DNA from 3 places in the Streptomyces lothianensis genome. Region 1 is predicted to be linked to each of the others. Evidence: riboswitches for the same ligand, from Rfam matches in the RefSeq annotation. Region 1 holds a riboswitch; each other region holds the start of a gene.
The links. Region 1 has a riboswitch for cobalamin ahead of ACLF6P_RS28185 (cobalamin biosynthesis protein). Riboswitches for the same ligand answer to the same signal wherever they lie in the genome.
Positions count from the first base shown of each region.

Region 1 (9,800 bases):
GCCCTGCCCACCGGACGCGTCAGCGTCTTCTCGCGCCGGAAGCGGACCCGGACGGGCAGCAAGCCCAGTCCGTCCACCGCTCCCGCGCGGGACTCGATCTCGTCCTCAATATGCTCACCGAGGATCTGGAACCCGCCACAGATCCCCAGAATCGGGCGCCCCTCGGCTGCCCTGCGCTTCAGCGCCCGCTCAAATCCCCGCCGTCTCAACCAATCCAACGCGGCGACCGTCCCGCGAGTTCCCGGGATCACGACGAGATCCGCATCGTCGATCTCCTCGGGCCGGTCCACGAACCGCACGACCACGCCTGGCTCCGCCGCGAGCGCGTCCACATCGGTGAAGTTGGACATCAGCGGGATCGCGCACACCGCGATCCGCAGCAGCTCCTCGCCGACCGGCGGCGCCACCTGAGACTCCCTGACGGCACCGCGCAGCGAGACCCGCAGACCGTCCTCCTCGTCGATGCCGAGCCCGTGCGCGAACGGCAGGACGCCGTAAGTCGCCCGCCCGGTGAGAGCCTTGAGCATGTCGAGCCCCGGCTGAAGGAGCGAGACATCCCCGCGGAACTTGTTCACCAGATACCCGGCGACCAGCTCCTGGTCCTCCTTGGCGAGCAGCGCCGTCGTACCGAAGAAGGAGGCGAAGACACCGCCGCGGTCGATGTCGCCGACCACCACCACGGGAAAGCGCGCGGCCCGCGCGATCCCCATGTTGACGATGTCCGTGCGCCGCAGGTTGATCTCCGCCGGGCTGCCCGCGCCTTCGCAGATCACCGCGTCGTACGAACTCCGCAGCTGCTCGAGGCAGTCCGTGACGGTCCCGAGCAGAGCCTCCTGCCGCCCCCCGTGGTAGCCGCGCGCGCTCATCTCGCCCACCGGCCTGCCCATCAGGACCACCTGGCTGGAGCGGTCGCTGCCGGGCTTGAGGAGCACCGGGTTCATCAGCGCGGTCGGCTCCACGCGCGCGGCCTGTGCCTGCATTGCCTGCGCCCGGCCGATCTCCGCGCCTTCGCGCGTCACAAAGGAGTTGAGGGACATGTTCTGCGCCTTGAACGGCGCGACCGACACCCCCTGCCGCACCAGCCAGCGGCAGATCCCCGCGGTGACCACGCTCTTGCCGGCATCCGACGTGGTCCCCGCGACCAGCAACCCACCGCTCATGACCGTCCTCTTCTTCCTGTACGCAGGTGTCGCACCGGACGCAGGTGCCGCGCCGTACGCGCGAGCACCCGGCCCCTGACACGGCCCGCCGTCACACTGCCCACCGCACACACGGCGAACGCCAGCCAGTCGACCCGGCGTGCCAGCCGCACGGCCCGTTCGACATCCGCCACCTGGACGGCGCGCCCGGCGTCGTTCAGCACCGGACGGTGCTCCACTCGACCCCCGTACGAGAGAACACCCCCCAGTCGTACGCCGAGCGCGCCCGCGAAAGAGGCCTCCACCGGGCCTGCGTTGGGGCTCGGATGTGCCCCCGCGTCCTGCCGCCAGGCCCGCAGCGCACCGCGTGGATCGCCGCCCGCGAGCACGGCGAGTACGGCGGTGAGCCGGGCGCCGGGCCAGCCCGCCACGTCGTCCAGGCGCGCGGAGGCCCAGCCGTAGTTGCGGTAGCGGGGCGATCTGTGGCCGACCATCGCGTCGAGCGTGTTCACGGCACGGAAGCCGAGCAGCCCCGGCACCCCGGCCACCGCTCCCCACACCAGCGCACCCACCACGGCATCGGAGGTGTTCTCGGCGACGGACTCGACGACGGCGCGTGCGATCGCCGCCTCGTCGAGCGCCTGCGGGTCACGGCCGCACAGATGTGGCAGCCGCTCCCTGGCGGCCGCCACATCACCGGCGTCCAGCGCGGCGGCCACGGCCCGCGCTTCACGTTCCAGTGAAGTGCCGCCCACGACCGCCCAGGTGGCGGTGGCGGTCAGCGCGACGGAAGCCGCGGGGGCGGTGGGGGAGCGGCGTGCGGCGGCGGAGGCGAGCACGCCGAGGGCGGCCGCACCACCGGCGCAGACGGCGGTGTGCAGGACACCCGCGGCCTTGTGGTCACGCCACAGGACACGCTCGACGGAGCTCGCGGCGCGCCCGAACGCGGCGACCGGATGCCCACGGCGCGGATCGCCGAGGAGCAGATCGCCGAGCAGGCCGGCCACGGCGCCGTACGCGAATGTGCGATCGGCACCCACGGATCAGGCCGCCGTCACGCCTCGAAGAATCCTCGGGCGGGAAGCGTTCGGTGTGCTTCCCGCGGCAGTCGGTCGAAGCGGCGGAACAGAGCAGCCGGGCATCGCGTCATGTCCTCACTCAGGGTGTCCGCGCCCTGGTTCGAAGGAAACGGCGGCGAGAGTTCCTGGCTCCCGGGAACGACTCCCCGGTCACAGTGGCGGGACCGCGCCGGATTCACACCGGCTTCCTCTGCTGCTGCCGTAATGGCTCCGGCAGTCCACCACGCACCGAGAACACCCGTCAACTCGGCGTTGACCTGCGGCTAAGGAGTGTGCGCAGACACACACCGGCGCACACGCGAGCGCCCCCTGACCGGCCCGGAACGGGCGGGACAAGGGGCGCGACGGTGCGGCCTCGGGCGGCGCGGTGAGCTGCCGCGGGCGAGACCCGGTACCGCCTCAGGCGACGATCAGGAAGATTCCGTACGAGATTGCCGCGACGCACAGTGCGAAGCAGGCGTATGCGCCCGCGCGGGCCAGGGCTGCCGAGCCGCCCTGTGCGGAGGCCGCCTCCTGCTTGGAGAGGCCGAGGATGCCCAGGGTGAACAGGCCCACGAGCGCCACCGTGGCCACGAGGCTGACGCCGAAGACGGAGCCCAGAGCTGCCCAGTCGATGTTCATGCTGCTGATTCCTTAACTGTCGGGCGAGCCGGTTCAGACGCTCGCGCCGGCCGGCTGCGAGGATTCGGCAGCGGGCTTCGGGGCCGGGACGGCCGCCTGGGATGCGGGCACATCGTCGTCGGCGGGGGAGCCGACGGAGGTGTCGGTCGTGGGGGAGCCGGAGGCGACGGTGCTGCCGGCCCCGGCGGCCATGGAGTTCTCGGCGGCGGCCTCCGCGGCCTCCGCGGCGACGGTCGGCGGCGGGGTCACCGCGGCGATCGCGGTGGTCACGACGCCCGACTCGGTGGTGGCGGGCTCGGTGGCCTCGTCCACGTCGTTGACGTTGGTGTGGTCGACCACCTGGCGGCGCGAGAGCAGCCAGATGGCGAGGCAGGAGGCCACGAGGAAGCTCGCGACGACCGCGACACCCCAGTCGCCCTGGCGGGCCACGAACTCGGCGCCCGCGGCGACCAGACCGGCGGCCGGCAGGGTCAGGCCCCAGGCGACGAACATCCGGGTCGCGGTGGACCAGCGCACGACGCCGCCCTTGCGGCCGAGACCCGCGCCCATCACGGCACCCGAGCAGACGTGCGTGGTGGAGAGCGAGAAGCCCAGGTTGGAGGAGGCGAGGATGACCGTGGCGGCCGAGGTCTGGGCGCTGAAGCCCTGCTGCGGCTGCAGGTCGGTGAGGCCCTTGCCCATGGTGCGGATGATGCGCCAGCCGCCCAGGTAGGTGCCGAGCGCGATCGCCAGGCCGGCGGAGACGATCACCCAGACCGGCGGGTTGGAGCCGGGCGCGAGGGCGCCGCCGGTGACCAGGGCCAGGGTGATGATGCCCATCGTCTTCTGGGCGTCGTTGGTGCCGTGGGCCAGCGAGACGAGGCCCGCGGAGGCGATCTGGCCGGCGCGGTAGCCCTTGGCCGAGGTCTTCTCGTCGACGTTCCTGCCGAGCCGGTACGTCAGCTTGGAGGCGTACATCGCGGCGAGACCGGCCACGATGGGCGCGGCGATCGCGGGGAGGAGCACCTTGGTGACGACGACGCCGCCGTTGACCCCGCTGAAGCCGATCGAGGCGATGGTGGCGCCGAGCAGGCCGCCCATGAGGGCGTGCGAGGAGCTGGAGGGCAGGCCGACCAGCCAGGTGAGGAGATTCCACAGGATGGCGCCGACGAGCGCCGCGAGGATCACTTCGGGTTGGATCCCCTCCTCGTTCACGAGGCCTTTGGAGATCGTCTTGGCGACCTCGACGGAGAGGAAGGCTCCGACGAGATTCAGGACGGCGGACATGGCGACCGCGGCCTTGGGCTTCATGGCGCCGGTCGAGATGGTCGTCGCCATCGCGTTGGCGGTGTCGTGGAAACCGTTCGTGAAATCGAACACGAGAGCTACGGCGATCACTATCGCAAGCAGCAGCGTGGCATCAGATGCCATATTCGACGATCCGTTTCAGGTTGCGGACGGTTGCTCAGACCACGACAGATTGCCGAAGCCTTCATGAACGTAGGGTCGTCGGGTGAACGGAAAGTGAACTGACGGGGGATGCAAGGCATACCCGACGGAGAGTCATCACACGGATACGCCGGACCCCCGCTGATCTGGGCGTCTCCTGCGGCGGAAGAACCCTTGGGAGCGCTGGAGCAAAGGGCGTTCCGGAACCTCGCGGGCGGTGCCCGGGCGCCCGGTGGAACCGCCCTGCGACATGGGGCGCACGTGGCCCTTGTCACGCCTGTTGCCTCAGTCGACTGCTCGGGATCCCGTACGGACGGCCCGCATCCGGGCCTTCGCCCGCAGGCGTGCCGTCGCCCGTCCCGACACCCTCGCCCGTCCCGACACCCTCGCCCACACGCGTGCCGTCGCCCGCCCCGACGCCCCCGCCCGTCCCGAAACCTTCGTTCGCCCCCGTGTCTGCGCCCGCATCCGCACCTGAGCCGGCAGCCGTTGGAGCCCGGCCGAGTCCCGTGCCGTCGCAAGGGCGTCGTGGGTCAGTGCGTGCAGGCTCGCGCGGGGATTCGCCCGGGCTTCGAGAGCGAGCTGGACGCGGGCCTGCGGCGCGTTGCGCCGCCCGACGAGCAGCACATCGGCCCGCCGCACCCCCTCCAGGTCCTCGGCCGCACCGGCCAGTACGCCGGCGAGGGCCCGCGCCCGCAGCAGCGCACCCTCCCCTTCACCGCTCTCCACGAGCACCTCCCGGAGCCGGTTGCGCCGGATCTGGGCCACGAGCGACCACACCATGAGCCCGAACAGCACCCCGAGCGCACCGAACACCGCGGGCCACCACCAGGTGTCCGCGCGAAACCGCTCGCGCGCCGATGCGGTGAGCAGTACGTCGCCCCGGGCCTCGTGGAACCACCACGAAGGCATCGGCCCGCCGAGACCGGCGACCAGCGCACCGCCACCGACGACCAGCAGCGTCAGCCCGACGAGACCGAGCAGCACGCGGTTGACGATCCGCAGCATCGCTCACGCCCCCTTCGCGAACGGCCCCGGCCGCCAGGACCGGCCCGGTCGCGCCACCGTCACGGACAGGGCGGGACCCGCCACCAGGCCGAGCGACCCGAGGCCGGCACCGAGCGCGGCATCGAGATCGGCACGTACGTCGTCGAGTGCGTGCAGGGGCGCAACGGCTCGCACGTCGACCTTCGACCGGCGCACCCGGACCCGTACCGACCGGACGCCCTCGACCCCCAGCGCACGCTCACGCAGCACGAGGGCGGCCGCCCCGGTGTCGAGCCAGGCACGCACCTCGCCGCTGTCGTCGCGCATCGGCAGGGCGGAGCGGTGGCCGGGGGCGGCCGCGCACACGAGCAGACCGGCGCCGAGCAGCACCGCGAGCCAGGCGGCGGCGAGCACCCAGCCGTCGTCGAGCGGCCGCCTGGCGAGCTGCTCGGCCAGTTCCCTGCGCCAGGTCATCGCGGTCCGCCCGGCCCGCACCGACGCGAGGTCGTAGAGCAGCAGCCCGGCGCCCGCCGCGAGCAGCAGCGCGAGCACGCCCGCGGGGATCCGGCGCACCGACCAGAGGCGGCCGCCGTCCCCGTCCCGGGCGGGGGAGCGCAACCGGCCGTAGCGTGCGGCGGACGCCGACTGGTCGAGCGTGCCCGGCTCCTCGGTGAGCGGCACCACGGCCGCCCCGGCCTCACGCGCTACGGCCGCAGCGGCCTGTCGCGCTCCGGCCGCAGCGGCCTCTCGCGCCTCAGGCTCCGCGGCCTTCTCCAGTACGGGCAGCCTCCGCGTCCCGCCCTCGCTGCCGGGACCGGGCGCCGCCGCCCGGTCCCCTTCGGGTCCTTCGCTCATCGCGTCCTCCCCACCGCCTGCGTCCGCTCTCCGGACGCAGCCGCTGCACCCGGACGGTCACTTCGGGAACAGCCATCCCCGCCAACGCCTCTACCCGTTCGGCGGCAGGAAGACGCACCCGCGGCACAAGCCGTCGTGGTACGGGGGAGGGCGCGTCAGGTGCTCAGTCCCCGAGCCCCGCGAGATCCCGCAGCCGCCGCCCCTGGGCGGCCCGCTCCGCGGTGCGCTGCTCCTCGTAGGAGTTGCCGACCGCGCCCTGCAGGAGTGCCTTCGTCTCGACCGCGGCGGCCCGCGGCGCGGCGAGCAGCGCGCCGGCCAGGTCGCGTACGGCGTCGTCGAGCTCCTCGCCGGGCACGACGAGGTTGGCGAGGCCGATCCGCTCGGCCTCCTCGGCGTGCACGAAACGGCCGGTGACGCAGATCTCCAGGGCCCGCGCATAGCCGACGAGCGAGACCAGCGGATGCGTGCCGGTCAGATCGGGGACGAGCCCGAGGCTGGTCTCGCGCATGGCGAACTGGACGTCCTCGGCCGCGACCCGCAGGTCGCAGGCGAGCGCCAGCTGGAAGCCGGCCCCGATCGCATGGCCCTGGACGGCGGCGATGCTCAGCACATCGCTGCGCCGCCACCACGTGAACGCCTCCTGGTACTCGGCGATGAGCGCATCGAGCTCCGCGTCATCGCCGCGTGCCATCTCGAGGAACGAGGGCTCGCCCTCGAAACCTTCGGGCGTGAAGGCCTGCCGGTCGAGACCGGCGGAGAACGACTTGCCCTCGCCACGCAGGACCACCACCCGCACGCTGCCCGGCAGGGCCCGGCCGGCCTCGGTCAACGCCCGCCAGAGTGCGGGACTTTGGGCGTTGCGCTTGGCCGCGTTGGCCAGGGTCACCGTGGCGAGCGCGCCGTCGATGGTGAGCCGTACGCCGTCCTTGTCGAGGACGACGGCGGGAGATGAATCGTTCGTGCTCATTGTGGTCTCCGAGGGAGTGCGGTCAGAACGGCGAACCGATAAGTGACTGCACAGTAACCACCCGGCCGGTCATCGGATCGGCCGGGTGGCCGCCACGAAGACCATGAGCATTCCGGCGGACGCCGGGAGTGTCAGGAAGTTGTCTTCTTGCCCCGGGTCGCCCCGCCGCGTCCCCGCAGCGTGACCCCGGACTCGCTGAGCATCCGGTGGACGAAGCCATACGAGCGGCCGGTCTCCTCGGCCAGCGCCCGGATGCTCGCACCGGAGTCGTACTTTTTCTTCAGGTCTGCCGCGAGCTTGTCGCGCGCGGCGCCGGTAACCCGGCTGCCCTTCTTCAGAGTCTCGGCCACCCGTGCCTCCTCATGGGAAGTGCGCTCTGGACTTCTCATGATCACCCCTCCCGAGCGTCCTGGCCACCCATTCGGCAAGGTCCGTCCGGCCGGAATTGATGCCTGCCGACAGTTCCTCACGATCGGAGGGAACAATTCCGGCGACCCCGGTTCACGCGATCACCCGCGGCCGTGAACGAACCGGCAGGTCAAGGCGCACAAGGTCAACCCGGGCCTCGCAGGGCCGGACGAACCCCCGATCCGGTGATCCACACACGGCGGTACTAGGCGATCTCACTCATACGAAGGATCACGCGTCAGCAGAATGATCCAGACGAAGTGGATCAGGCTCGTCCGATCGTGTTCCGGACGAGCCCTCGCGCTACGCCAGCGCCACCAGGTCCGCGTAGTCCGCGCCCCACAGGTCCTCGACACCGTCGGGCAGCAGGATGATCCGCTCCGGCTGCAGCGCCTCCACCGCGCCCTCGTCGTGCGTGACGAGTACGACCGCGCCCTGGTACGTGCGCAGCGCGCCGAGGATCTCCTCGCGGCTCGCGGGGTCCAGGTTGTTGGTGGGCTCGTCGAGCAGCAGCACATTGGCCGAGGAGACGACCAGCGTCGCGAGCGCGAGCCGGGTCTTCTCGCCGCCGGAGAGGACCCCGGCGGGCTTGTCGACATCGTCGCCGGAGAACAGGAACGAGCCGAGCGTCTTGCGGACCTGCACGAGATCGAGGTCGGGCGCCGCCGAGCGCATGTTCTCCAGGACGGTGCGCTCCGGATCGAGGGTCTCGTGCTCCTGCGCGTAGTAGCCGAGCTTGAGGCCGTGGCCGGGAGTGACCTCGCCCGTGTCGGGCTGTTCCACCCCGGCGAGCAGCCGCAGCAGCGTCGTCTTGCCCGCACCGTTCAGCCCGAGGATGACGACCCGGGAGCCCTTGTCGATGGCCAGATCGACATCGGTGAAGATCTCCAGCGAGCCGTACGACTTCGACAGGCTCTCCGCCGTCAGCGGCGTCTTGCCGCAGGGCGAGGGGTCGGGGAAGCGCAGCTTGGCGACCTTGTCGGACTGGCGCACGGCTTCGAGACCGGAGAGCAGCCGCTCGGCACGACGGGCCATGTTCTGCGCGGCGACCGTCTTGGTGGCCTTGGCGCGCATCTTGTCGGCCTGCGAGTTGAGGGCCGCGGCCTTCTTCTCGGCGTTCTGCCGCTCCCGCCTGCGGCGCTTCTCGTCCGCCTCGCGCTGCTGCTGGTACAGCTTCCAGCCCATGTTGTAGACATCGATCTGGGAGCGGTTGGCGTCCAGATAGAAGACCTTGTTGACCACGGTCTCCACCAACTCGACATCGTGGGAGATCACGATGAAGCCGCCGCGATAGGTCTTCAGGTACTCGCGCAGCCAGACGATCGAGTCGGCGTCGAGGTGGTTCGTGGGCTCGTCGAGGAGCAGGGTGTCGGCATCCGAGAACAGGATCCGCGCGAGCTCCACACGACGGCGCTGACCGCCGGAGAGCGTGTGCAGCGGCTGGCCGAGCACCCGGTCCGGCAGCCCGAGCGCGGCGGCGATGGTCGCGGCCTCGGCCTCGGCGGCGTAACCGCCCTTGGTGAGGAACTCGGTCTCCTGGCGCTCGTACTGGCGCAGCGCTTTGTCGCGCGTGGAGCCCTGGCCGGTGGCGATGCGCTGCTCGTTCTCGCGCATCCTGCGGATCAGGGTGTCGAGGCCGCGGGCCGAGAGGATGCGGTCGCGGGCGAGGATGTCGAGGTCGCCGGTGCGAGGGTCCTGCGGCAGATAGCCCACCTCGCCGGAGCGGGTGATGCTGCCGGCGGCCGGGATGCCCTCGCCGGCCAGGCACTTGGTGAGGGTGGTCTTGCCGGCGCCGTTGCGCCCGACGAGGCCGATGCGGTCGCCCTTGGCGACACGGAAGCTGGCGTTCTCGATGAGGATGCGGGCGCCGGCGCGCAGCTCGATGCCGGTGGCGGTGATCACGGGGCAGACTCCTGGGCGGGGTGGATAGGGGGTGTCCGGCGGATCAGGCCGGCGTAGGACTGCGGCGCCTTGAACGGCCTGGTGAGCGGTGGTCTGGTGCGTCCAGATGCAAGGCGGAGGAGGGAGTCGACGCGGAGCGTCGGCGATTGACGACAACGCAGCAGGTGGGCGCACCAGACCACCGCGTCGTCGGCATGATCCGCCGGACACCTCCTACGGCGAGGACAGGGCTGAGGGACGTGTCGACGCCGCCTAATGCGCGAGGAGAATGGCCATGCGGCAATTCTAACGGGGGGATGCAACTGCTTTTGAGGCCCGGTGTGGCGGCCGGTGCGAGGGCGGGGCGAGGGTGAGGCGGGGGCCAGGTGCGGGCCGGGCGGGACACGCCCGGCACCTGCGCCCCCGCCGGCAGAA
Region 1 is NZ_JBLMKT010000078.1:58,510-68,309, reverse strand. Features, by position in the region: gene ACLF6P_RS28190 (cobyric acid synthase) at 1-1,160, opposite strand, end outside; gene ACLF6P_RS28185 (cobalamin biosynthesis protein) at 1,157-2,179, opposite strand; cobalamin riboswitch at 2,316-2,456, opposite strand; gene ACLF6P_RS28180 (hypothetical protein) at 2,618-2,839, opposite strand; gene ACLF6P_RS28175 (inorganic phosphate transporter) at 2,873-4,249, opposite strand; gene amaP (alkaline shock response membrane anchor protein AmaP) at 4,553-5,275, opposite strand; gene ACLF6P_RS28165 (DUF6286 domain-containing protein) at 5,279-6,109, opposite strand; gene ACLF6P_RS28160 (enoyl-CoA hydratase/isomerase family protein) at 6,273-7,076, opposite strand; gene ACLF6P_RS28155 (helix-turn-helix domain-containing protein) at 7,208-7,426, opposite strand; gene ACLF6P_RS28150 (ABC-F family ATP-binding cassette domain-containing protein) at 7,788-9,386, opposite strand.

Region 2 (9,800 bases), on a different contig from region 1:
CTCCGCCTCAAGGGCCGCCTGCTGTTCACACCGGGCGTCATGGTCACCTCCGTCCCCTACCAGCTGGAATCCTCCGAAGCCGCGAAGCGGCGGGCAGGCAAGCGCTCGGAATGGAACGCGCCGGGGGCGGTGCGGCGGGGGCCGGTCGAGAAGAAGACCCCTGCCGGGAAGAATGCGGCGAAGAAGCAGAACGGGCGCGGCTGACAACGGGACCGGCTGACGACGGGAGCGGCTGACGACGGGCGCGGCTGACGACGGGACCGGCTGACAACGGGCGCGGCTGACGACGGGCGCCGGGCCCGTTCGGCCGACTCCAGGTGGTGGGCGGACGGACGGACCCCACCCCAACCCCACGTAGACTGGTGGGCTGTCGTCCGACCGCCCGCTCACGTCCCCCAGGAGCTGCCCCCGCCATGCAGGCTGAACCCAAGAACTCGCTGGTCGGGGAGGAGTACGAGGTCGAGGTCGGCCCCGTCGCACACGGCGGCCACTGCATCGCCCGTACCGCCGAGGGCCAGGTCCTCTTCGTACGCCACACGCTGCCGGGCGAACGGGTGATCGCCCGCGTGACCGAGGGCGAACAGGGCGCCCGCTTCCTCCGCGCGGACGCGGTGACCATCCTCGAAGCCTCCAAGGACCGCATCGAGGCCCCCTGCCCCTTCGCCGGCCCCGGCCGCTGCGGCGGCTGCGACTGGCAGCACGCCAAGCCCGGCGCCCAGCGCCGCCTCAAGGGCGAGGTCATCGCCGAACAACTGCAGCGCCTCGCCGGGCTCACCCCCGAGGAGGCCGGCTGGGACGGCACGGTGATGCCGGCCGAGGGCGACAAACTCCCCGCGGGCGAGGTTCCGGCCTGGCGCACGCGTGTGCAGTACGCGGTGGACGCCTCCACCGGGAAGGCGGGCCTGCGCCGCCACCGCTCCCACGAGGTCGAAGTGATCGACCACTGCATGATCGCCGCCCCGGGCGTCACCGAACTCGGCATCGAGGCGCGCGAATGGCCCGGCATCGCCTCCATCGAGGCGATCGCGGCCACGGGCTCGAACGACCGACAGGTCATCCTCACCCCCCGCCCCGGCGCCCGCCTCCCTCTCGTCGAACTCGACAAGCCCGTCTCCGTCCTGCGCATCCACGAACGCGACGGCTCCGTCCACCGCGTCCACGGCCGCCCCTTCGTCCGCGAACGCGCGGACGACCGCACCCACCGCGTGGCCGAGGGCGGCTTCTGGCAGGTCCACCCGAAGGCCGCCGACACCCTCGTCCGCGCCGTCATGCAGGGCCTGCTCCCACGCAAGGGCGACATGGCCCTCGACCTCTACTGCGGCGTCGGCCTCTTCGCCGGCGCCCTCGCCGACCGCGTCGGCGACAAGGGCGCGGTCCTCGGCATCGAATCCGGCAAACGCGCCGTCGAGGACGCCCGCCACAACCTCGCCTCGTTCGACCGCGTCCGCATCGAACAGGGCAAGGTCGAATCCGTCCTCCCGCGCACGGGCATCACCGAGGTCGACCTCATCGCCCTCGACCCCCCACGCGCGGGCGCGGGCCGCGAAACAGTCCACCACCTCGCCTCCCTCGCCGCCCGCCGCATCGCGTACGTGGCCTGCGACCCGGCAGCGCTGGCCCGCGACATCGGCTACTTCCAGGAATCGGGCTACCGGGTACGGACGCTGCGGGCGTTCGATCTGTTTCCGATGACCCACCACGTGGAGTGCGTGGCGATTTTGGAGCCTGCGGCAAAAGGGCTCTGACCTGCTTCTTCTCTGGATTGCTGAGGATCGCCGGCGGTTCCTCGACCGACTTCCTCGTGCGGTTCTCGTTTCAGCGCCGCGTGCATCGACTCGCCCTCCTCGACGCCACCTCCAGGCGTTACCCGGACAACCTCGCCCGGAAGTACGCATCGGCAGAGCAGAACGCGAGCCTTCTCATCCAGGATGATCGCGCGTACCGAGTGACGTAATTTCAAGGGAGGCAGAGGCACAGGTGAACTCAATTCGCATGCCGCATCCGGGTGAAGAGGATCGCCTGCGCCCTGTCGCCAGGTGAAGGCCCACGTCGGTGACGGCGGCTCGGCACGGCGCAGCGGGGCGTCGGGCTGTGGTCAACCGCTGTGCTTGAAGCCCTTGCCCGTGCGGTCGAGAGGGTCGGCAGGCAGCGAGAGGAAGCGGGCTCGCAGCGCGTCCCATGCGTCGAGCCGGGTGAAGTCGGGAGCGTCGAGGAGTTCCTGGCGGTCGGTGAGGAAGGGGTTGGGCAGCAGGACCGTCATCATCTGCTCGTCGCGGCCGTTGAACAGGCGGACTCCCCAGCTGACGGGAGTGCCGTCGGAGCCGATGCTGCGGTAGAGCTCGGCGCGCGAGCAGCGGCGGATGCGGCCGAGCTCGGGGCCGGAGGCGGTGTGCTCACCGATGCACAGGTGGAAGTGCCAGGCGCCGAAGTCGACGGTGGCGTAGCCGTCGTTCATGGTGATGGCTGTCGGGGCGCCCGGGGCGCCGACCTCCCAGGCGGCGCCTTCGATGATGGGCCCGAAGTGGATGTGCTGCCAGTGGTCGGTGAAGACAGTGGTGATCAGGTCGAGGAGGGTGGCCTCGTCGACCGGAAGGGGCCAGACGTGCTGGGTGCCGCCGCCGGGGGTTTCGACAATGGTCGGCTCGGTGGTGGTCATGAGCTCTTCTCCTTGGCGTTGAGGACGCAGTCGCCGCAGGTGCCGGCGCCCGGCACGCGGTAGTACAGGCAGCAGCTGCGTCGTTGGTAGGCGAGCGACTCGGACGGGGCGGCGCGGTGGGTGCCGGCTGCTGACAGTGGAGGCCGGTCCAGCAGCGCCCGGACGAGGGGTACGACGGGGAGAAGGGTTCGCGGCGCTCCGGCGAGCAGGACGCGGTGGGCTCCGATCAGCGCCGAGGCGGCGTTGCCGCGCAGGGTGTGCGGGGACACGCCGGACGCGCGCCGTACGGCATCGGCCCAGGGGACCAGGTTCTGGACGATGACGGTGTGGTGCAGGGCCGGGTGTGGTTCCTGGTCTACTTCCCGCGGGTCCGGGAGCCAGAGGTCGAGGGGGCCGGAGGCGGGCAGGCGCCACCACAGCTGTTCGGGCGCCATATCAGGGACGCGGCCGGTGAGCGTGGCGCAGGCCAGGGCGATGGACCAGAGCCTGGAGGTGGTGCCCAGGTGCAGGGTGGACGCGGCCACCCTGAGCTGGTCGGTGCCCAGCCGCCCGGAGACGACGCGTACGCATTGCTCCAGCGCCTCCCGGTCCGCGTACAGGTCGGTCATCGGACGGAAGCCGTGCGCTGCGGGGCGGGGACCGGTGGCCACCGCGAAGTAGGGGCCGATCGCGGAGACACGCGCCAGCATGTCGGAGGTGATGGCGGCGGTCACCATGTTCGTACCGCCCGTGTCAGCGCGTGGAAGCCGTGGACGCGGACGACTTGCCCATCCGGTCCGGTGAGGGTGAGCCGGCCTGGTCCGCCCCAGCTCACCTTCCTGTCGGCGGTCGGCTCGGTCGGGGCCGCGAGGGCCAGTCCTTCGCGGGCAAGGGCTCGTTCGAGGAGCGGGAGCACATGGGCCGGCGCATCCACCGCCACGTGGGCGCGGGCGGTGCGCCGCAGGCCGAACGTGCCGGACACCGCGTCGAAGGCGAGGTGATCGGCGTCGAAGGCGGCGGCGACGGCGCCACTGTGGATCAGGTCCTCGGGCGCCCCGGCGTGAACACCGGATTCCCGGTCGACGAGCCAGACCGCGTCGGCCACCCGCAACGCCAGCTCCAGGTCGTGGGTGCTGACCACGACGGTCAGGCCCTTGTCCCGCGCGAGGTCGCGCAACAGAACGGTGAGCGCCACGCGCGAGGGCACGTCGAGAAAGGCGGTGGGTTCATCGAGGAGGACGACCTCGGGCTCCTGGGCGAGGGCGCGGGCGGTCAATACGCGCTGACGTTCGCCGTCGGACAGTTCCGCGACCGGCCGGTCCGCCAGATGTCCCGCGCCCACCGCCTTCAGCGACCACTCCACGGCCGCGTGGTCCGCGTCGGTGAGGCGGCCGGTGAATCCGGTGTGCGGGTGTCGGCCGAGCCCGGCAAGTTCCCGTACGGACAGCAGCCCGGCGTCCACCCGGTCGGTCAGGACGACCGCAAGACGGCGGGCGAGAGCGGCCGGTGACTGGTGCGCCACGTCCGTCCCGCCGAGGCGGATCCGGCCGTCGAGTGGTGGCAGGAGTCCGCACAAGGTGCGCAGCAGCGTGGACTTGCCCGCGCCGTTGGGCCCGAGGAGCACGGTCAGTTCGCCGGCCCGCGCTTCCAGGTCGAGCCCGGACAGCACGGGCCGGCTCGCTCGGCGCCTGCGCGGCGACCGGGTCCGGTGGCCGACGGCGAGCCCCTGGGTGGCGAGACCCCCGGCGTGGTCGCGGTCCTGCCTGCCGGCCGTGCCTGTTGCGGGTTCGGTCATGGTGTCGCTCACGAGGCCACTCCTTGTACGCCACGACGGCTGCGGATCAGGATCGCGATGACGACGGGGGCGCCGAACAGCGAGGTGATGGCGCTCAGCGGCAGCACGGAGTCCGTTCCGGGCGGCTGGCTCAGCAGGGCGCACGCCAGCGCGAGGAACGCCCCGGCGAGCATCGACGCCGGGACGAGCGCCCGGTGGTCCGAGGTCCCCAGCGCCACGCGCGTCAGATGCGGGACAGCCAGGCCGAGGAACGCGACGGGGCCGCAGAACGCGGTCGCCGCACCCGCCAGCAGCGAGGTGCCGACCAGTGTGAGGTTGCGGCTGCGCCGTACGTTCAGGCCCATGGTGCGGGCGTAGTCCTCGCCGAGCAGCAGGGCGTTGAGTCGTTTCGCCGTCAGCAGCGCCGCCAGCAAGCCCGCGCCGATCACGGGCAGCATGACCTGCAGGTCGGGCCAGGTCGTGGCGCTGAAACTGCCCAGGCCCCACATGACGAACTGCTGGGCGCGCTCGGGCCGGGCGTAGACGAGCATCACGCCGACCACCGCGGTGGCCGCCGAGCCGATCATGACGCCGATGACGAGGAGGGTGACGGCCGACTTCACCCACCTGGAGAGGAGCAGGACGAGGGCCAGCACGGCGGCGGCGCCGAGCGAAGCGGCGATGACGACGCCGACGCGGCCCAGGCCGGCCAGGTTTCCGGTGAAGCTGCCGGCGACGCCGCCGGTGCCCACCACGACGGCGGCGACGCCGATGCTGGCGCCAGAGCTCAGCCCGAGGGAGAACGGGTCGGCCAGCGCGTTACGGAACAGCGTCTGCATCTGCACGCCCGCCACCGCGAGGGCGGCCCCGACTGCGGTGGCGGTCAGCGCGCGCGGCAGCCTGACCTCTTCGACGATCACGGTCCAGCGCGGGTCGTCGACGGTGGCGCCGAACAGGATCCGCACCACGTCCGCCACCGGCACCGGATGGGAGCCGGTGGCGATGGTGAGCACGAACAGCACGAAGCTGCCCACCGCGAGAGCGAGGACGACGGCGAGGCGCCGCCGTCCCGGCCGCGCGGCGTGCGGGGCGTCCGGGACGGCGACCGACGTCGGGGTCATGTGCGTCGTCACGCCCTGGGCACCTGCCGGTAGAAGGTGAACGTGTGGTCCTTCGCCCGGTCCGGGTGCATCAGCGCGAAGAGGTCGGCGAGGACGAGGTCAGGGCGCAGCACACCGCGCTCGAAGTAGTCGTTGCCGCCGCCGGGGCCGAGCGCCTTGGTGTTCGTCCAGACCGCACCGTCGGATACGGCCTTCAACTGCCCGTACCGGCTGTCGGCCTTCACCACGTCGGTGGTGGACTTCCACTGCTGGTCGGCGATCCAGACCGGGGTCTGGCCGCCCTTGGCGTACACGGCCTCGAAGTTCAGCTGGAGGTTGCCGGTGCCCGGCTCACCGGCCCATGGGTAGGTGCCCCCCCGCGTCCTTGATCAGTTGGGCGGCGTAGCTGCTGCCGGCGGGCATGTACCAGGTGCCCTGGTACATCGTGCCGGGCAGGACCTCCACGGGCTTGGCCGCCTTGACCGCTTGCGCGCCCTTCTCGGCGACCTTCCGGTAGTCGCCCTCGATGGTGGCGAACACCTCGCCGGCGCGCTGCTCCGCCCCGGTGAGCGCGGCCATCGCCTTGACCCACTCGGCCCGGCCGAGCGGACTGGGCTCCAGCCACTCGGCGTTGGCGACGACGGTGATGCCCGCCTGGCGCAGCTTGGGGTACTGCGGGTCGTCGGTGCCCTGGGTCATCAGGACGTCAGGCTTGGCGCCGATGACGGTCTCGGCGTTGAGGGTGCGGTCCTTGGCGTACTCGGTGATCCTGCCTGCCTTCACCCGCTCGATCACCTCGGCGGAGGAGATGGCCCTGGCGCTCGCGACTCCGGTCAGCACGTCCAGGGTGCCGGTCTCGGTCAGCAGCGGAAGATGGGTGGTGGAGGCCGAGTACAGACTCCTGACGGGAACGGAGACCTGTTGCGCAGACGCCAGCTCACCGGTCAGCTTCGGCTTCGGCGCACCGCACTTGACCAGCACGTAGGACTCGGGCTTGCCCTTGGGGAAGGGCTCCTTGACGGTGAGGACCTGGTAGCTCTTCTCGTACCGGAGGGAGAAGTTCTTGGCGTGCTTCACCGTCGACTTGACCGGGAAGTAGTCCTTGGCCGGGTCGAAGTCCTTGATGCAGCCCTTCCCGGCGACCTCCGTCGTGGCGTCGGTGGGTGGGCCGGAGTTGCCGCCGCACGCGGTGAGTGTGAGGGCTGCGGTCAGAAAGGCTGCGGCGGCCGCCTGACGGCGGCCCGGCATGAGGGACCGTACGGACAAGATGACTCCTGGTGGCGTGCGTGGGCAGCGCGCACCGGCATGGCGGGGCGCGTGGTGCGGCGTACAGGGCGGGGAAGTCCGCCGAGCGAGGGGCCGTCAGAACCGGAAGGAACGGGCCCATGCGTCAAGCCGGGCAGGTCTGCTCCGCAGAGCCACGGGCAGCACGAGGCTGCCACCGCACATACGCAGGCACACGAGTGCCACCGCCTCTCCTGGGGAAATCCGCCCCGTACATCGAGGTGCGACGGCGTGAGTCTCCTGACTTGGGATCACAGCTTCTCCGGCCTTCCCACCCCGGATGGGGCGGTGGCCATGGGTGGAGTCGCTCCCCCTACACAGTGGCGGTACCGTGCCGGAATCTCACCGGCTTCCTCGTTCCGCCGTCGCTTGTCGGACGGAAGCATCGCAGAACCGGCCAGGGCCCGCCAGACCCGCCTCTGTGCGATCAACCACAGCCACAGGCGCAGCCGTCATGGCGAAGAGTGCTCCGCCTTGCTCGGTGCGGTCGGCTGAGGCTCGCCGGGAAGGAAGGCCACCTGGTGCGCGCCCGTGGGCGCAGCGCGAAGAGACAGTCGCGGTAGTAGGCGGCAAGGTTCGGGTCGTGCAGGGCCGCCAGGGCCGTCGCCGGCAGCTGCCGCAAGGTGCCTGGGGCCTCCAACTGGTGGCGAATGTCCAGGTGGTTGGTCGGTTCGTTGGTCGGTTCGTTGGTCGGTTCGTCAAGGACAGGCAGGGCGATCGGCAACCGGGCGACGGCGGTCCGAGGCCACGACGAACGACCGGACTTCGATGCACGGGAGACCAGGCCGTCGGGCCGCGCGCTGAGGCCCGGTGCGGGTGCCCGACTGCCTCGACAACGTGGCCGTCGTAGAGCCCTCCGGCGTCGGGCGAGAGGCTGGTGGCCCGCTGCTCCGGCCCGGCCCGGTCGTCGACGCCGCCGCGTCGGAGGACCCGTGGCTCCACAGGCCGGCGCGGCACGCGCCCGACGTCGCGGAGCCGGAGCCGGCCTTTCGGGCGCGGCGGCAGGTCTCGTCGTGCCGGCCCGTCCGTCTTCTACGGGACCGGCGCGGCGCATCCGGTGCGTGCCGCGGTGGTCGTTCCTCTCTCACCGCGCCGGACCGTCGGACTGCCGCTGGACGGAAGCGATGTGACGTGCTGTCAGGTAGTGGCCGCGTCGGCGTCGCTCCTGTTTGCCCTCGCGATGACGTTGAGTTAGGTTAGCCTTGCCTTTGTTAGGCACACCTAACTTCAGTGAGTGGGGGTCTGCGCGTGTTTGCCGGAAGCGGGGAGAACGTATGCCCGGTCGCGCTGGTCACCGGGGCGGCCCGGGGAATCGGTGCCGCCGTGGTCGACGGGCTGGTCCGCGAGGGCGCCGTCGTCGCCGCCGTCGACGTCGACGCGGACGGCCTGGCCGAACTCGCGCAGCGCTCGGACGGACGGGTCGTCCCCTTCACCGCCGACGTGTCGGACCCCGCCGCGGTCGCCGCTGTGGTCGCCGCGGCCGAGAAGGACATCGGTCCGATCGACACCGGTGTGTCGGTGGCCGGCATCCTGCGGCCCGGGCCGCTGTGCGAGACCACCGAGAAGGACTGGGCGGACACCCTCGCCGTCAACACCACGGGCGTCTTCCTCATCCTGCGTGAACTGGCCCGCCGGATGGTGCCCCGTGGCAGGGGGGCCCTGGTCACTGTCGCCTCCAACGCGGCGGGCATACCGCGCACCGGCATGGGCGCGTACGCCGCCTCCAAGGCCGCGAGCGTCATGCTCACCCGCTGCCTCGGCTTGGAGCTCGCCCGCCACGGCATCCGGTGCAACGTGGTCTCGCCCGGCTCGACCGACACCCCGATGCAGCGCCAGCTGTGGACCGGCGAGGACGACCTCGCGCGGGTGATCGCGGGCACTCCGCAGCAGTTCCGGACGGGTATACCACTCGGCCGCATTGCCGACCCGGCGGACATCGCCGACGCCGTGCTGTTCCTGGTCTCCGACCGGGCGCGGCACATCACCATGCAGAACCTGTTCGTCGACGGCGGCGCGACCCTGCGCGCCTGAGAGAGGAATGCCGACGTGTCCATACCCGCGCTGGTGCGCCCGAGCCCGGTGCACCGGGCGTCCGACCTGCTGGCCGCCTACCTGCCCGGCTCGTTCTACTTCTCCTCGCCCCGGGGGACCCTGCTCGCCGATGGGATCCACGCCAGGATCCGTGCCGACGGCGCGTCGCACGCCGGGGCCGCCGCCGAGGCGCTCCGAGCGGCCGCCGAGGCAGGGGTGCCCGACCCCGTCGTGGCCGGCGCCGTGGGGTTCCGCCGGTCAGCGGAGAGCGGCCTGGTGGTGCCCTCCCTGGTGCGGCGCGCCGACGCCCCCGCAGGTGTACGGGCACCCGGCGCGGAGTCCGGAACCTCGTGGACGGTCACGCCGCGCCCCGAGCCCGCGCGGTACGCCGACAGCGTCCGCCGCGCGCTGGAGCTGATCGGCCGCGGCGAGCTGAGCAAGGTCGTGCTGGCCCGCTCCCTCGAACTGACCGCGGACGCCCCGGTGTGGGTGCCCGCCCTGCTGGCCCGGCTGGTGCGGGCGGACCCCGCCGCGTACGCCTTCGCCGTCGACGTCACCGCGCCCGGCGACCTCGCCACGCGCACTCTGGTCGGGGCCAGTCCCGAACTGCTGGTGTCCCGGCGCGGGGCGACCGTGGTGGCCAACCCGCTGGCGGGCTCGGCCTCCCGGTCGGGCGACGAAGCCCTGGACCGCAAGCGGATCGCCCGGCTGCGCGACTCGGCCAAGGACCTCGGCGAGCACGCCCACACCGCCGCGCAGGTCGCCGAAGTGCTCGGCCGGTTCTGTGTCGACCTGGAGGTGCCGGAGCGGCCGGAGGTCATCGGCACGCCGACGATGTGGCACCTGTCCACCCGGATCACCGCACGGCTCGCGGACCCGGCCGACCCCGCCTGTTCGGCGCTGGGGCTGGCCGAGGCGCTGCACCCGACCCCCGCGGTGGGCGGTGTGCCCGCGGTCGCGGCGCAGGAGACCATCG
Region 2 is NZ_JBLMKT010000028.1:42,131-51,930, reverse strand. Features, by position in the region: gene ACLF6P_RS08270 (APC family permease) at 1-204, shown strand, start outside; gene ACLF6P_RS08265 (class I SAM-dependent RNA methyltransferase) at 414-1,745, shown strand; gene ACLF6P_RS08260 (NUDIX domain-containing protein) at 1,649-1,975, opposite strand; gene ACLF6P_RS08255 (DUF7676 family protein) at 2,096-2,656, opposite strand; gene ACLF6P_RS08250 ((2Fe-2S)-binding protein) at 2,653-3,372, opposite strand; gene ACLF6P_RS08245 (ABC transporter ATP-binding protein) at 3,366-4,442, opposite strand; gene ACLF6P_RS08240 (FecCD family ABC transporter permease) at 4,439-5,542, opposite strand; gene ACLF6P_RS08235 (hypothetical protein) at 5,539-5,823, opposite strand; gene ACLF6P_RS08230 (ABC transporter substrate-binding protein) at 5,861-6,775, opposite strand; cobalamin riboswitch at 7,008-7,195, opposite strand; gene ACLF6P_RS08225 (2,3-dihydro-2,3-dihydroxybenzoate dehydrogenase) at 8,042-8,824, shown strand; gene ACLF6P_RS08220 (isochorismate synthase) at 8,840-9,800, shown strand, end outside.
Region 2: another riboswitch for cobalamin. It lies ahead of ACLF6P_RS08230 (ABC transporter substrate-binding protein); the one in region 1 lies ahead of ACLF6P_RS28185 (cobalamin biosynthesis protein).

Region 3 (9,800 bases), on a different contig from region 1:
GAACTGCGAGACGTTCAACCCCTTCGGGCCCTGGCTCGTCACCGCCGACGAGGTGCCCGACCCGCAGGCCCTCTCCCTCAGGCTCTGGGTCAACGGCGAGCTCCGGCAGGACGGCAACACCGCCGAGCAGATCTTCCCGGTCGCCGAAGTGGTGCGCTACGTCAGCCAGTTCATGACCCTGTACCCGGGCGACATCATCAACACCGGTACGCCGGCGGGCGTGGCCATGGGGCAGCCGGAGCCGAAGCCGTATCTGCGGGCCGGGGACGTGGTGGAGCTGGAGATCGAGGGGCTCGGGCGGCAGCGGCAGGAGCTCAAGGGCGCCTGAGCTCCGACGGGTTGGAACCGCGGCGCGTCCGGTCCCTTCGGACCGCGGCGCGTCCGGTCCCTTCGGACCGCGGCGCGTCCGGCTCTACGGGACCGGCTCTACGGGACCGGTCCGGTCCCACGGGTGAGCCCCGGCCCGGAGACCCGCCGGGCTTGGGCTCACCTTCCTTCACAGTCGTACCGCCACACCCTCCCGCGCCGAGCGCCGCGCCGCCTCGATGACGTCGAGGGCGTCCGCCGCCTCGTGTGCCGTGACCGGGTTGGGTGCGCCCTCGCGTACGGCGGCGGCGACCGCCGCGTAGTACGCGGGGTAGTCGCCCGCCAGGCTGGGCTCGGGGCGGCCGCCGCCGGTCAGCGGGGACTCGCCGGAGCCCACGCGGCCCCACATCGGCTCGGGCTCGACGCCCCATGCGTCCTCGCCCACGCCGGGGCGTCTGCCCTCGCGCAGGTCGGCCTCCTGTGGGTCGAGCCCGTACTTGACGTATCCGGCGCGCGAACCCAGTACGCGCAGGCGCGGGCCCAGCTGGGCGGTCGTCGCGGAGACGTACAGGTGCGAGCGCACGCCGTTCGCGTGGGTCACGGCGATGAACGTGTCGTCGTCGGCCTGCGCGTCCGGGCGGCGGACGTCGGCCTCCGCGTACACCTGGACCGCCGGACCGAAGAGCGTGAGCGCCTGGTCGACGACATGGCTGCCGAGGTCGTAGAGCAGACCGCCGATCTCCTCCGGGTCGCCCGATTCGCGCCAGCCGCCCTTGAGCTGCGGGCGCCAGCGCTCGAAACGGGACTCGAAGCGCTGGATGTCACCGAGCTCGCCCTCGGCGAGCAGCTTTCGCAGAGTGAGGAAATCGTTGTCCCAGCGGCGGTTCTGGAAGACGGAGAGGACGAGTCCGCGCTCGTCGGCGAGCGCCGCGAGTTCGCGGGCCTCGGCGGCCGTGCCCGCGATCGGCTTGTCCACGACGACCGGAAGACCGGCCTTGAGCGCGGCCGTGGCGACGGGGACGTGGGTCTTGTTCGGCGAGGCGATGACGATCAGGTCCAGCTCCTCGGCCCGCTCCCACAGCTCGTCCAGGGAGGCGGCGAAGCGCAGGTCACCGCCGAATTCGGCGCGTGCCTGCGCCTGGCGCCCGGGGTTCGAGGTGGCCACGGTGTCGAGCCGCAGGCCCTCGGTCGCCGCGATCAGTGGTGCGTGGAATACGGAACCGGCGAGGCCGTAGCCGACGAGGCCGACGTTCAGCGCGCCGCCCCTGAGCGTGGAAGTCATACGTCTACTTAAGCATCTGCTCTTGCGATCATCGCATTGGAGGGGGATTGGGCTGTTCGGGCGGATTTCGGCGGCCGTCCGGTCCTGCGCCGCCGTGGCGTCCACGTGAAACCCGCGCGCGCGTGGCAGCTTGGCCGAGGCCAGCTACGCCCCTGATCCGTAAAGGTCTCCTCCATGCGACTGCGCAGGGCTCTCGTGGTCGGCGTCTGCGCCGCCGCGCTCACCCCCGTGCTGCTGGCGGCACCCGCGCGAGCGGGCGGCGCGCCCCCCGCGCTCGCGGACCGTATGGCGCCCGGGCCCGCGGGCGGCCCGGCGGCCGGGCTGCTGCAGCCCACCTGCGCGGTGGCGGAAGGGGCCGACTTCCCGGTCGGGACGGCGATCGCTGCGGGGGCGGCCCGGTCGTATCGGCCGGGTGAGGGGTTCCGTGGCTGGTCGGTGGAGCTGAGCAACGACTCCGACACCACCTGCCGCCGTATCCACCCGATCCTGATCCTCCTCGGCCGAGAGCCCGAACATGAACTCGGCCCCGCACAGGCCGAGTTCGAGTTCCGCACGCCGGACGGTGACTGGCACCCGGTCAAGTTCGAGCGGGCCTCGGCCGGTGAGTACGTCGGTGTCTTCGACGACGGGTTCGGCGGGTTCACGCTGCCCGCCGGTGATGCGGTGACGGTGCCCGTACGGCTCCGGTTCACCGAGGACGCGCGCCCCGGTCGCGTGACCGCGAGCCTGGCCGTGGTGCAGCGGCAGGCGGACGACGGGGAGTGGGTGGGGGAGTCCGAGGACTACGAGTTCGTCATCGCGGGGGACGGGGATGGGGGCGGGGACACGGAGACGGAGACGGATTCCCCGCAGGGCGTCGAAGCCGCCCTCGAAGAGCTCGCGAAGACCGGCCGGAGCAGGGACGAAGCACTGCTCCGGCTCGGGGTCGCCGCCTGCGCCTTCCTCCTCGGCGGTGGCGCCCTAGTGGTGGGATCTCGGCGCCGGTTCCGACGGCGCTGACCAGCCGGTCCGCCACGCTGTGAGAGCGGCGCCCGCACCTCGACGAGTCGAGGTGCGGGCGCCGTTTCGTGCGGGTGCGGGTGCGGGTGCGGGTGCGGGTGCGGATGTGCGTGCAGGTGCTGAGCCCCTTCCCAACTTCACTTCTCCAGCCGAACGTTGACCTTCGGTCACCGCACGTCCACCCGGGCCGTCGAGGATGCTCGGCGGCCGCCCATCCCCCCCACCTCGGAGGAGCACGTGCAGAACGCCCGCAGCAGACGCCCCCACCGGACCACCGCGGCCGCGCTCGGCGGCGCCATCGCCCTGCTCGCCGGAACCGTACAGCTGACCGCCGGCAGCGCCGGTGCCGCCGTCCCGCGCCACCTCGACAACAAGGTCCTGGTCATCGGGATCGACGGCGCCAACCTCGACCGCGTCAAGCAGGCGGACGCCCCCCACCTCAAGCGCCTCATGTCCCGCGGCCTCACGGCCGAGAGCACGCTCTACGCCCAGCCCATGGCCGCGACCTCCTCGGGCCCCGGCTGGTCGACCATCGCGACCGGCGTCTGGCCCGACAAACACGGCGTACGGGACAACTCCTTCACCGGCAAGCGCTTCGACACCCACCCCGACTTCCTGACCCGCGCCGAGCAGGCGAACCCCTTGCTCAACACCTACGCGGCCGCCGACTGGGAGCCCATCACCTCCGCGGACAAGGGCGGCCCGATCTTCTCGCCGGCCGTCGACAAGCGGCTCTCCCTGAAGGGCGATGCCAACGGCTACGACGTCGAGGACCCCAAGATCGCCGCGGCCGCGAGCGCCGAGCTGAGGGACGGCGACCCGGACGCCTCGTACGTCTACTTCGGCGAGATCGACATCGCGGGCCACCGCCACGGGGCGGCCAGCAGCCAGTACCTGGACGCCGTCGCCCGCAGTGACCGCCACATCGGCACCCTCCTCGACGCCGTGACCTCACGCCCGAGCTACGCCAGGGAGAACTGGAAGATCCTCGTCACCACCGACCACGGGCACACCGACGCGGGCGGGCACGGCGGATCGAGCAGCAAGGAGCGCGGCACCTTCGTCATCGCCGAGGGCAGCGGGATACCCGCGGGTTCCATCCGCCATGACGTACGGCTCGTCGACGTGGCCGCCACCGCGCTCAAGCAGGTCGGCGTCCCCACGGCCGGGCTCGACGGGGTGCCGCTGGACGCCCCCGACAACGACGACTTCGACCTCGTCCGGCCGCAGCTGCGGACGCGGACCGACGAGACGGGCATCCCGTCCGACGTGCGCGGCTATACGCACACCCCGCCCGAGGGCTGGTCCGTGGACAACTCCAGGATGGGCGGCGGCGGAGTCACCGAATGGCGGGGCTGGGCCTTCGCCACCGACACGTTCTGGTCACGGACCCACCGCGACCAGTGGCGTGAGCTGAACGTGCGCAGCCGTGACGTCTTCGCGGTCGCGGACTCCGACGAGTGGGCCGACCGGCCGTACACCGGCAGCTTCGACTCGACGCTGCGCAGCCCCAAGTGGCCGGTCACCGGCGGCACTTCGCGCTCGCTGCGCTTCCGGACCCACTACCGGCACGAGGCAGGCCAGACGGCCCAGGTCCTCGTCTCGTACGACGGCGGCGCCCCGCAGCTCGTGAAGAGCTTCACCGCCGACACCGTGGCCCAGTGGCAGAACATCAGGCTTGACGTGCCCTCGGGCGCGAGTGACGTCCGGGTGAGCTTCCGCTATGCGGGCACGAACAACTGGTACTGGACCGTCGACAACGTGTGGATCGCCTGAAGCGATGACCGCGAACGGGTCCGAGCAACCCGGACCCGTTCGCCCCGGACCCGTTCGCCTCGGACCCGTTCGCCTCGGACCCGTTGGCCTCAGACCCGGTCGACCAGATCGGCGATCGAGTCCACGACCTCCGTCGGCCGGAACGGGTACTGCCTGAGGTCGTCCTTGCCGGTCAGACCCGTCAGTACGAGGAACGTGTCCATGCCGGCCTCGAGACCCGCCAGGATGTCGGTGTCCATCCGGTCGCCGATCATCGCCGAGGTCTCGGAGTGCGCGCCGATGACATTCAGACCGGTCCGCATCATCAGCGGGTTCGGCTTGCCGACGAAGTACGGCTCCTTGCCCGTGGCCTTGGTGATCAGCGCGGCGACCGAGCCGGTGGCCGGGAGCGGGCCCGCGGCCGAGGGGCCGGTGTTGTCCGGGTTGGTGCAGATGAAACGGGCGCCGTCGTTGATCAGCCGGATCGCCTTGGTCAGGGCCTCGAAGGAGTAGGTCCTGGTCTCGCCGAGGATGACGAAGTCGGGCTCGGCGTCGGTGAGGACGTACCCGGTGTCGTGCAGGGCCGTCGTCAGACCCGCCTCGCCGATGACGTACGCCGTGCCGCAGGGTGCCTGGCTGTCCAGGAACTTCGCGGTGGCGAGCGCGGAGGTCCAGATGTTCTCGACCGGCACCTCGAGCCCGATCCGGTTCAGCCGCGCGTGCAGATCACGCGCGGTGTAGATCGAGTTGTTGGTGAGGACGAGGAAGGGCTTGCCCGAATCGCGCAGTTTCCTGATGAACGCATCGGCTCCGGGAACCGGAATGCCCTCGTGCATCAGCACACCGTCCATGTCGGTGAGCCACGATTCGATGGTCCTGCGCTCTGCCATGGGTTCGTGCTCCAACCGAGGAATTCGCGGCGCGGACAAGGCCTGGCCGCTTGACGCTGTGAGGGGCCTTTCGCGCACACATCCTATTCGCGGGGCCGGGATCGCGGCCGGGGTGACCACATGGCGGTCGTACGGCGGAGCAGCGGCCGGGTCACCCGAACGGCCCACACCCGCATGCAGGCGGAAATCCCGGGCGCCACGCTCGGTGCAGGAGGTCCACCATGCCCTCAGCCCGGCTCCGGCTCACGTTCTGCACCACGCTCGCCGCCCTCTGCCTCGCCACACCCGCCGCCCTCGCCGCCGACGGCACCGTCAAGGTCAGTCCGGCCGATGCCACCCCGGGTGCGCAGGTCGAGCTGAGTGTCACAGGGTGCGACGGCACCACCGGGGCCGCCAAGTCGCCGGTGTTCGTCGCCGACGGATCGCTCACCGGGCGCGACGGCGAGGGGTATGCGCTCAGCGGCGAGGCAATGATCAAATCGGATGCGCAGCCGGGTTCGTACGACCTGGCCGTCACATGTGACGGCCAGGACGGCAAGGTCAAGGGCAGCGTCACCGTCGTCGCCCAGGCACCGCCGAGCCCCACCGCCCCGGTCCGCGCGGGTGGCGGCGGTACGGCACAGCTCGCCGTCGAGGGGGCCGCGGCGGGCAGCGGGCCGGGCTGGCGGCATGCGCTGATCGGCCTGCTCCTGACGGCTGCCGCGGGACTCGCGGTCGCGGGGCGCCTGGTGCGCAGGCGACGGGGCGGCGCATAGCGCCATGGGGCGCGAGAGTTCCGCCGGGGGCGAGGGTATTGCAGGGCGCGGGCGCGGACGGCTGTTCACCGGGATCGCCTGGGCCGTGCTGCTCGTGGGGCTGTGGCTGTGGGGCCGCGAACTCACCGACGTCGCCGACGGCCCGCCCGGGGGACGGGATTCCGCGGGCCGCCCGCTCGCGGGCGTCCGGCTGCCGCCCGCGATCAAGCCGCTGGACGCCGCCGCGCGTCCCCAGCGGGTGGACATCCCCGCCATAGGGGTGCAGGCCCCGGTGATCCGGCGCGGGCTCGACGGTGAGGGCGCGATCGCACCGCCGCCGTACGAGCAGGCCGGTGTCGTCGGCTGGTACGGGGACGGGGTGCAGCCCGGCGCGAAGGGCACGGCGTTGTTTGTCGGGCATGTCGACACCGCGAGCCGGCCCGCCGTCTTCTACAACCTCAGCACGCTCGCGCCGGGCGAGAAGATCACGGTGGCGCGCTCGGACGGCATGCTCGCCGAGTTCACGGTCGAGGAGGTCGCCGTGTACGACCGCTCCGGCTTCGACGCGGACAAGGCGTACGGGGCACGGGACGACGAGCGCGCGGAGCTGCGGCTCATCACCTGCGGCGGGACGTTCGACCGCAGGGACAAGACGTACTCGGCGAACGTGGTCGTCTCGGCCTTTCTGACCGGCAAGGGTCCCTGAGGGCGGCCCCGGTTCCGCCCGACGACGCGTGGAAACCGGCACGCGAAAGGGGCCCTGTCCGCGAGGAACAGGGCCCCTTCCACACGTACCGACGTACCGACGTACCGGCGTACCGGGCGTACGGACATGCGGCTGTACGGCGATCAGCTCGCCGCGACCGCTCCCGAAGGCGCCGTTGCGGGGGCGTGGCGGCCGAGCGCACGCAGGCCGAGTGCGCCGAAGACCACCCCGAAGACCGCCCAGAGCAGGGCGTGCGAGGCGAGCGAGAGGACCCGGAAGTCCCACAGGAGTGTGGCCGACACCGGGACCTCGTCCGGATTGCCGGGCAGCGCGAACAGGACCGCGAGGATCGCGATCGCCGTGCCCGCCGCCGCGACCTGCCGTACCGGCAGACTGCGGTGCGCCAGGCGTACGTACACCTGCCAGACGAGCAGCATGCCGAGCACACCGATGGTGACGGCGGCCAGCCACAGGCCCTGGCGGTCGGTGACCGTGCCCGAGTCGCCGACGCCGGGCGGGTTGGCCGGGTAGCGCAGTGCCGGGAGCAGCGAGACCGCGAGGAAGGCGCCGCCCGCGAGCAGCAGGGCGCGCGGCCAGGGTGCGGCGTCCGGGCTGCGGCGGTGGATGAGGGCGTAGGCGATGGCACAGAGGACGCCGAGCGCCAGGCCGAGGACCAGCGAGGTGACCACGAGGCCGAAGTGCTGGGTGCCGCGGGTGAACAGTTCCTCGTGGTGCTGCACGGCGGCGGCGCCCGCCTCGGCGTGACTGTGGGCCCCCGCCTCGGCGTGCTCGTCGGTGCGGGCTTCCTCAAGCCGTATCGCGCGGTCCATCAGGGGCTCGGCGAGCAGCAGGGAGAAGAGGCCGGCGGCAAGACCGGCTGCTCCTCCTGCCGTCAGACCGCGTCCGAGCAGGGGGAGTACAGGAGTCGACATGGTGGTGCGCGCCCCGATCAGTGGCAGGGGGCGCCGAAGAGGTGCCGTCCGTCGTGGGCGAACTCGTGCAGGTAGTCGCCGGTGGCGGCGATCAGCGTGCCGTTGTCGAAGAACACCGCGTACAGGGCGATGATCGCCACGATCGCGGCGGCGGAGGCGATCATCCAGTCACGGGTGCTGGTGGTCGCGTCCTGGGCGGTTGTCGTGCTCGGGTGCTGTGCCGAGTGCAGGGACATCCGGGTGGGTCTCCTTCCGGGGTTTCCACGCCCCTTGGCAGGAGGACGACGGGTCAGTTCCTGACTCCCGCGTACAGGTGCTCGGCGCTGAGCTCGTACGTGGTCACAGTGGCGGGACCGTCCCGGGTTCGCACCGGGTTCCTGGCAACCGTCGCCTCGATGTATGGACTTGTCGTCCGGAGAGTCCCAACTCGGGGGCGGTGCTGTCAACAGTGCCTCTGCACTCACCCTTGCCGGTGGCGTCCGACCCGGCCCCCGTGGCACCCAGCTCCCGTGGCACCCGGCCCCCGTACCACCCAGCTCCCGTGGCACCCAGCTCCCGTGGCACCCGGCCCTCGTGGACCTGCCCCTGTGGACCTGCCCCTGTGGACCTGCCCCTGTGGCACCTGGCCCGGCCGGTGGCCCGCTCCCCCCGGAGCCTCCGGCCGGGCCGGTCCTCGACCGTGCGCGCTCGGGCTGCGGGAGAAACCCGGCGCCGGCACGGGAGGTCGACAGGGCCTGTCCGGGGACGGGTCCTGGGCCAGTCGGTGCGGGGCTGGGGCCGGTGTCACTCACTGTAGAGCGGATGGCCCACCTCGCCCAGAGTCGGTTTGTGGCCAGACTGACCGGAATGCAGGGCACCCGGTCCGGTGAGCGGGCTCCGGGCGCCTTCGTCGGCTTCTCGCACCTGTGTCAGGATTGCGTTTCCGACCGTGCACCCAAGGGGGAGTGGATGTACAGCAGTTCCGCGGCCGTCCGGGGGGCGGTGAAGACGGGTGCGGCACTCGTGGGGGCGATGCTGCTCCTGACCGGCTGCTCGGACAGCGAGGAACCCGGCAGGCCCGAGGCCGGCGCCACCCAGCAGCCCAAGGCCAAGGACCCGTACTGGGTCAACCCCGGCTCCAACGCGGCCGAGCAGCTCCGTACGTACGAGAGCGACGGCAAGGACGCGGACGCCGCACTGATAAAGAAGATCGCCGAGCAGCCGACCGGCGAGTGGATCGTCCCGGAGCAGGCCGAGGAGCAGGCACGCGACTTCACCGAGGCCGCCGAGGCCGCGGACCGCGAGGCGGTCCTGGTGCTCTACAACATCCCGCACCGCGACTGCGGCCAGTTCTCCAAGGGCGGCGCGTCCGACGGCGATGCCTACCGCGCCTTCATCGACGAGGTCGCCGAAGGCATCGGGGACCGCCAGGCCACGGTCATCCTGGAGCCGGACGCCGTGCTCCACCTGGTGGACGGCTGCACCCCGCAGGAGTTCCACGAGGAGCGCTACGCCCTGCTCAGCGGCGCCATCGACACGCTGCACACGCTGAAGAACACCAAGGTCTACCTCGACGGCGGCAACCCGGGCGCGGGCAGCCCGGACTCCTTCTGGGACCCGCTGAAGCGGGCCGGCATCGACAAGGCCGACGGCTTCGCGGTGAACGTGTCGAACTTCTACCCGACCGAGGAGTCCATCGCCTACGGCAAGGAGCTCTCGGAGAAGGTCGGCAACAAGCCCTTCGTCATCGACACGAGCCGCAACGGCAACGGCACGTACCAGGCCGACGAGCCGGACCTGTGGTGCAACCCGCCGGGCCGCGCGCTCGGCGAGATCCCCTCGGTGCAGACGGCCGACGAGCGCGTGGACGCCTACCTGTGGATCAAGCGACCCGGCGAGTCGGACGGCGAGTGCAGGGGCGGCCCGAAGGCCGGTGAGTGGTGGCCCGAGTACGCACTGGAGCTGGCCAGAAACGCGAAGTAGGGCACGCGAAGTAGGGCACGCGTAGTAGGACACGTGATGGAGGGCGCCCCCTGAGCCAGGGGGCGCCCTCCATCACGTACAGCCCGGTCGGGTACGGCCGGTTACTCGGGAATCTCCACCCAGCGGGCCTCGCTCGGCACCCCCTGGTCATCGGTGACGAACAGCATGTACCAGCCGGGCGTCACCAGGTTGTCGTTCTCGGGCACCGTCACCGTGACGGTGCCGTCGCCCTTC
Region 3 is NZ_JBLMKT010000058.1:4,484-14,283, reverse strand. Features, by position in the region: gene ACLF6P_RS20310 (fumarylacetoacetate hydrolase family protein) at 1-328, shown strand, start outside; gene ACLF6P_RS20305 (Gfo/Idh/MocA family oxidoreductase) at 497-1,588, opposite strand; gene ACLF6P_RS20300 (hypothetical protein) at 1,763-2,587, shown strand; gene ACLF6P_RS20295 (alkaline phosphatase family protein) at 2,825-4,363, shown strand; gene ACLF6P_RS20290 (HAD-IIA family hydrolase) at 4,453-5,232, opposite strand; gene ACLF6P_RS20285 (hypothetical protein) at 5,454-5,987, shown strand; gene ACLF6P_RS20280 (class F sortase) at 5,992-6,672, shown strand; gene ACLF6P_RS20275 (CbtA family protein) at 6,816-7,604, opposite strand; gene ACLF6P_RS20270 (CbtB domain-containing protein) at 7,622-7,840, opposite strand; cobalamin riboswitch at 7,875-8,028, opposite strand; gene ACLF6P_RS20265 (glycoside hydrolase family 6 protein) at 8,553-9,566, shown strand; gene glxA (radical copper oxidase GlxA) at 9,668-9,800, opposite strand, start outside.
Region 3: another riboswitch for cobalamin. It lies ahead of ACLF6P_RS20270 (CbtB domain-containing protein); the one in region 1 lies ahead of ACLF6P_RS28185 (cobalamin biosynthesis protein).